DNA from 3 places in the Herbaspirillum sp. WGmk3 genome. Region 3 is predicted to be linked to each of the others. Evidence: predicted binding sites of a transcription regulator. Region 3 holds the regulator's gene; each other region holds the start of a gene.

Region 1 (2,267 bases), on a different contig from region 3:
GCTGCGCATCATCTTCGGTGCGGCCGCCAGCACCGCCCGGCCGATACCGGCCTTGAAGCGTCCCCAGGCGCTTGCGCCCGCATGCTGCACCAGATAGAGGCCACCGTCATCAAGCTTGACGATGCCGGCCACCAGCCCATACACGCCCGCCGTCATGATCAGTGCGATGCCGACCAGTACCGTGATCTGCTGCTGCAGCGGCGCACCGGCAACGGTACCCAGGGTGATGGCGATGATCTCGGCCGAGAGGATGAAGTCGGTGCGCACGGCATCCTTGATCTTTTCCTGCTCGTAGACCAGCGGATCGACGTCCTCCGCCGCCTTGGCCGCGACTTCATGATGCTCGTCATCGTGCGGAAGATACTTGTGGGCCAGTTTCTCGAAGCCCTCAAAGCAGAGGAAAGCGCCCCCCAGCATCAGCAGCGGCGTCACCGCCCAGGGGATGAAGGCACTGATGGCCAGCGCCGCCGGTACCAGGATGGCCTTGTTCTTCAACGAACCCTTGGCGACCGCCCAGACCACGGGCAATTCCCGCTCGGCGCGCACGCCCGCGACCTGCTGGGCATTGAGGGCCAGGTCGTCGCCGAGCACGCCGGCCGTCTTCTTGGCGGCCACCTTGGTCATCAGGGAAACGTCATCGAGCACGGTGGCGATGTCGTCAATCAATGCAAAAAAGGCGCTACCGGCCATGTTTTTCCTTTGTCTTCATCTCTGAGGGGGGGGGGCTTGGATACTGTTTATCCGAACAGTGCTGTATCATCGCGGGATTATCACAGAAGCTGCCTCCCACGCACATCCCTGACGCCATGATCGGTCGCCTCTCCGGAATTCTTCTAGAAAAAATCCCCCCGAACCTGCTGGTCGACTGCCAGGGCGTCGGTTACGAAGTGGCCGTGCCCATGAGCACCTACTACAACCTGCCGGGCCTGGGCGAGAAGGTCACGCTGCTGACCCATCTGGCCATCCGCGAGGATGCGCACATCCTGTTCGGGTTTGGGACCGCCGAAGAACGCAATACGTTCAAGGAGCTCATCAAGATTTCCGGCGTGGGCGCACGCACGGCCTTGTCCATCCTCTCCGGCATGTCGGTGGCCGACCTGGCCCAGGCCGTGACCCTGCAGGAAGCCGGGCGCCTGACCCGCGTGCCCGGCATCGGCAAGAAGACCGCCGAACGCCTGCTGCTGGAACTGAAGGGCAAGCTCGGAGCCGATCTTGGCGCGGTGGCCGGCGTGGTCCACAGCGACGCCTCGGCCGACATCCTCAATGCCCTGCTTGCGCTGGGCTATTCGGACAAGGAAGCGACCCTGGCCATGAAGCAGGTGCCCAAGGACAGCAGCGTCTCGGACGGCATCAAGCTGGCCCTGAAGGCGCTCTCCAAGGGCTGAGCCCGGCCAGACAAGGATTAGAGCATGAGCATCCAGACCGACGATTTCTCCGAACAGCGCATCATCTCCGCCACCCCGGCCTCGGCCAACGAGGAAGCCATCGAGCGCGCCCTGCGGCCCAAGCAGCTGGACGAATACGTCGGCCAGGAAAAGGTGCGCGCCCAGCTCGAAATCTTCATTTCGGCCGCCCGCAAGCGTGGCGAGCCGCTCGACCATACCTTGCTGTTCGGCCCGCCCGGCCTGGGCAAGACCACCATGGCCCACATCATCGCCCGCGAGATGGGCGTGAACCTGCGCCAGACCTCGGGCCCCGTGCTGGAGCGCGCGGGCGACCTGGCCGCGCTGCTGACCAATCTCGAAGCCAATGACGTGCTCTTCATCGACGAGATCCACCGCATGTCGCCGGTGGTGGAGGAAATCCTCTACCCGGCACTGGAGGATTATCAGATCGACATCATGATCGGCGAAGGCCCGGCCGCCCGTTCGGTGCGTCTGGACCTGCAGCCTTTCACGCTGGTGGGGGCGACCACCCGTGCCGGCATGCTGACCAATCCGCTGCGCGACCGCTTCGGCATCGTCGCCCGGCTGGAGTTCTATACCCCGCCCGAGCTGGCCCGCATCGTTACGCGCAGCGCCGGCTTGCTCAATGCCCCCATCGTCGAGGAAGGCGCGCTGGAAATCGCCCGCCGCAGCCGTGGTACCCCGCGTATCGCCAACCGCCTGCTCCGCCGCGTGCGCGACTATGCCGAGGTCAAGGGGGAGGGGCGCATCACCCGCGAGATGGCCGATGCCGCTCTGGTGATGCTGGACGTGGACCCGGTCGGCTTCGACCTGATGGACCGCAAGCTGCTGGAGGCCGTGCTCTTCAAGTTCGGCGGTGGG
Region 2 (2,267 bases), 800 kb from region 3:
GATGGAGGCGGGAGAAGCCCCCAGCGTGCGCAGGATGGCGATGTCAGCCTGCTTGTCGGTGACCGTCATCACCAGCGTGGACACCAGGTTGAAGGCCGCCACCGCAATGATGAGCGCGAGGATGATGAACATCATGCGCTTTTCGGTCTTGACGGCCGCGAACCAGTTGCTGTTCTGCTGCGACCAGTCGCGCAGGTACAGGTCGCCGCTCAGGGTGCGCGCCAGCTGCTGGGTCACTTCCGGGGCCTGCAGCATGTCGCGGATGCGCAGGCGCACGCCGGTGGGGGCATCCATACGGAACAGGGTCTCGGCATCCTGCAGCTGGATGAAGGCCAGCGACGAATCGAATTCATAATGGCCGGCTTCGAAGATCCCGGTCACCGTGAATTGCTTCAGGCGCGGCAAGACGCCGGCCGGGGTCACCTGCCCTTGCGGCACGATCACCGTGACCTTGTCGCCCAGGCCCACGCGCATGCCGCGCGCCAGCTCGCCGCCGATGACGATGTTGAATTCGCCGGGTTTCAGGGAATCGAAACTGCCCTGCTTGACCTGCTTGGCCACGTCCGAGACCTTGGGCTCTTCCTCGGGCAGCACGCCGCGCACCAGCACGCCACGCAGGTTGTCGTCACGCGTCATCATGGCCTGGCCTGATACATAGGGCGCAGCGCCCAGCACCTCGGGGTTCTGGAAGGTCTGCTTGGCCACCGCCTGCCAGTCCTTCATGGAGCCGGAGGCATCGAAGACTTCGATGTGGGCCAGCACGGAAAGCATGCGGTCACGCACTTCCTTCTGGAAACCATTCATGACCGACAGCACCACGATCAGGGCAGCCACGCCCAGCGCGATGCCGGCCATGGAAATGAGGGAAATGAAGGAAATGAAACTGTTGCGGCCGCTGCGCTTGCCGGCCCGCGTGTAGCGGATGCCGACCAGCCATTCGAACGGCAGGTTTTTAATCAGACTCAAAATTGCTCCGGGAGAGGGCCTGCACAATGTGCTGCCAGTGGCCTCGCCTCCCGGTTCCGGGACGCAATCCTCTGGCCGCACGCCAACACGGGCGAAGACAAAGCGCGAAGTTTGCCACAGTTTGCAGTCATGGCCCATCCCTGGCCATCTGCTCCATACTCGCGCCGGACCCGTCGGTCGTCTGCCGTGAAGCCTGTAGATTCACTTCTACGGCAGAGGTTCGCGCCAAGATGTTTCATATAGTGGATGTGCCTGATGTTGCATCGGGGACTGGTTATATATACAGTACATCCTTGCCCAGCCATCGCCGATATGAATTTCCCCGCACCATGCCACCCGAACTCGCCCAGGACGTCCCCGACACCAGCAGCCCGCCCACCGGCGAGCGCGACCCGTTTGCGTGCCTGAACGCACAGCAGCGCGAGGCGGTCGAGCATGGCAGCGCCTTGCCGGCAGCACAGCAGCCGCCGCTGCTCATCGTGGCCGGTGCCGGTTCGGGCAAGACCAATACCCTGGCGCACCGGGTGGCCAGGCTGATCCTCGACGGGGCCGACCCGCAACGCATCCTGCTGCTGACCTTCTCGCGCCGGGCGGCGGCCGACATGGGCCGGCGCGTGGGCCAGGTGATCCGCCAGGTGCTGGGGCTGGCGGCCACCGACAGCCCGCCGCAACTGCCCTGGTCAGGCACCTTCCATGCCATCGGCGCGCGGCTGTTGCGCGAGTACGCGGCCGTCATCGGCCTGGAAGAAGACTTCACCATCCAGGATCGCGGCGATTCCGAAGACCTGATCGGACTGCTGCGCCACGAGATGGGGCTGTCCTCTAACGACAAGCGTTTTCCGCTGAAGGGCACTTGCCTGTCGATTTATTCACGTGCGGTCAATACCCGGCAAGACCTGGGCACCGTGCTGCAGACACAATTCCCCTGGTGCCGGGAATGGGAGAGGCTGCTGGGCGAACTTTTTACCCGCTATGTCGAGGCCAAGGAAGCACAGCACGTGCTCGATTACGACGACCTGCTGCTGTTCTGGGCCGACATGCTCTCCGACCGCGAGATTGCGCAATCGGTCGGTGCACGCTTCGATCATGTGCTGGTGGATGAGTACCAGGACACCAACCGCCTGCAAGCCGAGATCCTGCAACGGATGAAGCCCGATGGCGCCGGCGTGACCGCCGTGGGTGACGATGCCCAGTCCATCTATTCCTTCCGGGGCGCGACGGTGCGCAACATCCTCGATTTTCCCGAGCTGTTCACCCAGCCGGCGCGGCTGTTGACGCTGGAACAGAATTACCGCTCCACG
Region 3 (2,267 bases):
GAGCTTGACGTAGCCATTCGGATCCTTGGGGGCGATCTCGATGACGCGCAGCAGGTGTTCGTGGGCTTCTTCGATCTTGTTGATTTTCAGATAACTATCGGCGATCTTGTTGTGGGCGTAGGTGTCCTGGGGATCGAGCAGGATGGCGGTCTTGTGGGACTCCACGGCCTCCTTGTACATCTCCATGGCATGAAAGGCTTCGCCCAGGGCGGTGTGGGAGGGAGCGAAATTGATCTGGTATTCGAGCGACTTCAGAATCGTGGCGACCGCCTCGTCAAAGCGCCGTGCGTCGATCAGGGCGCGGCCCAGGTGCGACAGCGGGCCCGGTGCGTTGGGTTCACGCCGGGCCGCATCCTCGAAGTATTTGATCGAGGCTTCCGGATCGTTCTTTTCGTGCAGGGCATTGGCCAGGCCGATGCGTGCCGCCCGGTTTTCCTTGTCGATGGCGATGGCGCGCTCGTAGATGGCGATGGACTCGTCGATGCGATCCTGGCTCAGCACCGTGCCGGCCAGGTTGCTGAGGTATTCGGCGTTGTTCGGATCGGCCTCGATGGCCTTGCGCAGGTATTGCTCGGCTTGCGCGAACTGGCCTTCCTGCATGGCGATCAGTCCGCGTGCGTGGTTGGCAAACACCAGATTGGGGGCGCGGGCCAATACGGCTGTACAGATCGCCTTGGCTTCCTCGGTCTTGCGATTGTCGAGCAGGTCCAGACATTTGCGAACGTCCAGCAGATCCTGCAGGTTGGACTTGGCGGCCGCTGGGGCCGGAATATGTTTGCCGTGCTTGTTGCTGCTCTTGCGCGTCGACATCGAAAAGGGTCCTCTTGGTTGGGCGCATCCATTGCGCCGGGCATAGCTGTCCAGCAAGGATGATATGCGTAACCGGTCACAGGTGAAGAGCTAAATAGAAAGCAAAAAACCTCCGTTTTAAGCGGAGGTTCATGCATAAACAAGCGATCAGTCGCCGCTGGCAGCGTCTTTCCGGCGGTCGGGCCTGCGCGCCGCCCCGAATTCAGTTCCAGCTGCGCAGCAATCCCACGGCCAGTCCTTCGAGTGCAAACTGGTCGTCTTCCGGCTTGACGATGATGGGCTCGAATTCCGGATTCTCGGGGAAGAGGGTGATGACGCTGCCGCTCTTCTGGTAGCGCTTGACCGTGACCTCGTCAGCCAGGCGGGCCACCACGATCTGGCCATTGCGCGCCTGGTCGGCGCGCCGCACGGCCAGCAGGTCGCCGTCCAGGATGCCGGCGTCGCGCATGGACATGCCGCGCACCTTGAGCAGGTAGTCGGGCTTGGCCGGGAACATGGCCGGGTCGACCTGGTAAGTCTTTTCCACGTGTTCCTGGGCCAGGATGGGGGAGCCCGCTGCGACGCGCCCGATCAGCGGCAGGCTCAGCTGCATCAGGGCGGGATGGGGCAGGGCCATCTGGCGTGCAGTACTGATGCCTGTGGTACCTGATTCGCGCAGGCGGATGCCGCGCGAGGTGCCGGGGGAAATCTCGATGGCGCCCTTGCGGGCCAAGGCCTGCAGATGCTCTTCGGCGGCGTTGGCGGAACGGAAGCCCAACTCGGCAGCGATCTCTGCACGCGTGGGAGGGAAGCCGGTGTTCTCGATGGCGTTCTTGATCAGGTTCAGGATCTGTTCCTGGCGCGCAGTCAGTTTGAGCATGAGGGTGGCCTTTCTCGGAGGGAAGGCTGTCTGGATGAACAGTCTGTATTTTTATACAGGTGCAATCCTTGTGTCAACGGCAACATGCATATTCCGGGGCGGAAAAGGCAAGCTTTCTCATTTATATAGAGCGCGCTGCAACTGAAGAATCTGGTTTTGAGCCGCTGGCGGCGATGTGCACGGTCCGCGTTGTGGCCCCGCGGCCGCAGTGCCGTGACGCCGGCATTGCTGTCAGGACGGAAACCTAGTATGATCTCTGGTTTTCCTCTTCCCACACCCGTCTTGACGCCGGGGTGGGCGTCTTCAATAAGTCCATAAGGAGTCTACATGCGTCATTATGAAATCGTATTTATCGTCCACCCGGACCAAAGCGAGCAAGTGCCGGCGATGATCGAGCGTTACAAGGGAATCGTCACCACCCGCGGCGGCAAGGTCCACCGTGTCGAAGATTGGGGCCGTCGCCAACTGGCTTACCAGATCCAGAAGCTGGCCAAGGCTCACTACGTCTGCCTGAACATCGAAGTCGACAGCGAAACGCTGGCTGAAATCGAAACCGGCTTCAAGTTCAACGACGCCGTCCTGCGCCACCTGACCGTCA

What was found. The regulator LexA, encoded in region 3, represses DNA repair genes until DNA is damaged. The targets are predictions, from matches to a motif close to ACTGTATNNNNATACAGT.
Region 1: the regulator LexA is predicted to act here: its motif matches at 733-750, upstream of ruvA (Holliday junction branch migration protein RuvA).
Region 2: the regulator LexA is predicted to act here: its motif matches at 1,236-1,253, upstream of MKD49_RS06315 (ATP-dependent helicase).

The regions. Positions count from the first base shown of each region.
Region 1 covers NZ_JAKYWT010000005.1:260,983-263,249, forward strand. The annotation lists gene MKD49_RS19745 (DUF808 domain-containing protein) at 1-690, opposite strand, end outside; gene ruvA (Holliday junction branch migration protein RuvA) at 807-1,385, shown strand; gene ruvB (Holliday junction branch migration DNA helicase RuvB) at 1,410-2,267, shown strand, end outside.
Region 2 covers NZ_JAKYWT010000002.1:61,715-63,981, reverse strand. The annotation lists gene MKD49_RS06320 (lipoprotein-releasing ABC transporter permease subunit) at 1-966, opposite strand, end outside; gene MKD49_RS06315 (ATP-dependent helicase) at 1,296-2,267, shown strand, end outside.
Region 3 covers NZ_JAKYWT010000002.1:866,054-868,320, reverse strand. The annotation lists gene MKD49_RS09765 (tetratricopeptide repeat protein) at 1-810, opposite strand, end outside; gene lexA (transcriptional repressor LexA) at 1,013-1,669, opposite strand; gene rpsF (30S ribosomal protein S6) at 1,997-2,267, shown strand, end outside.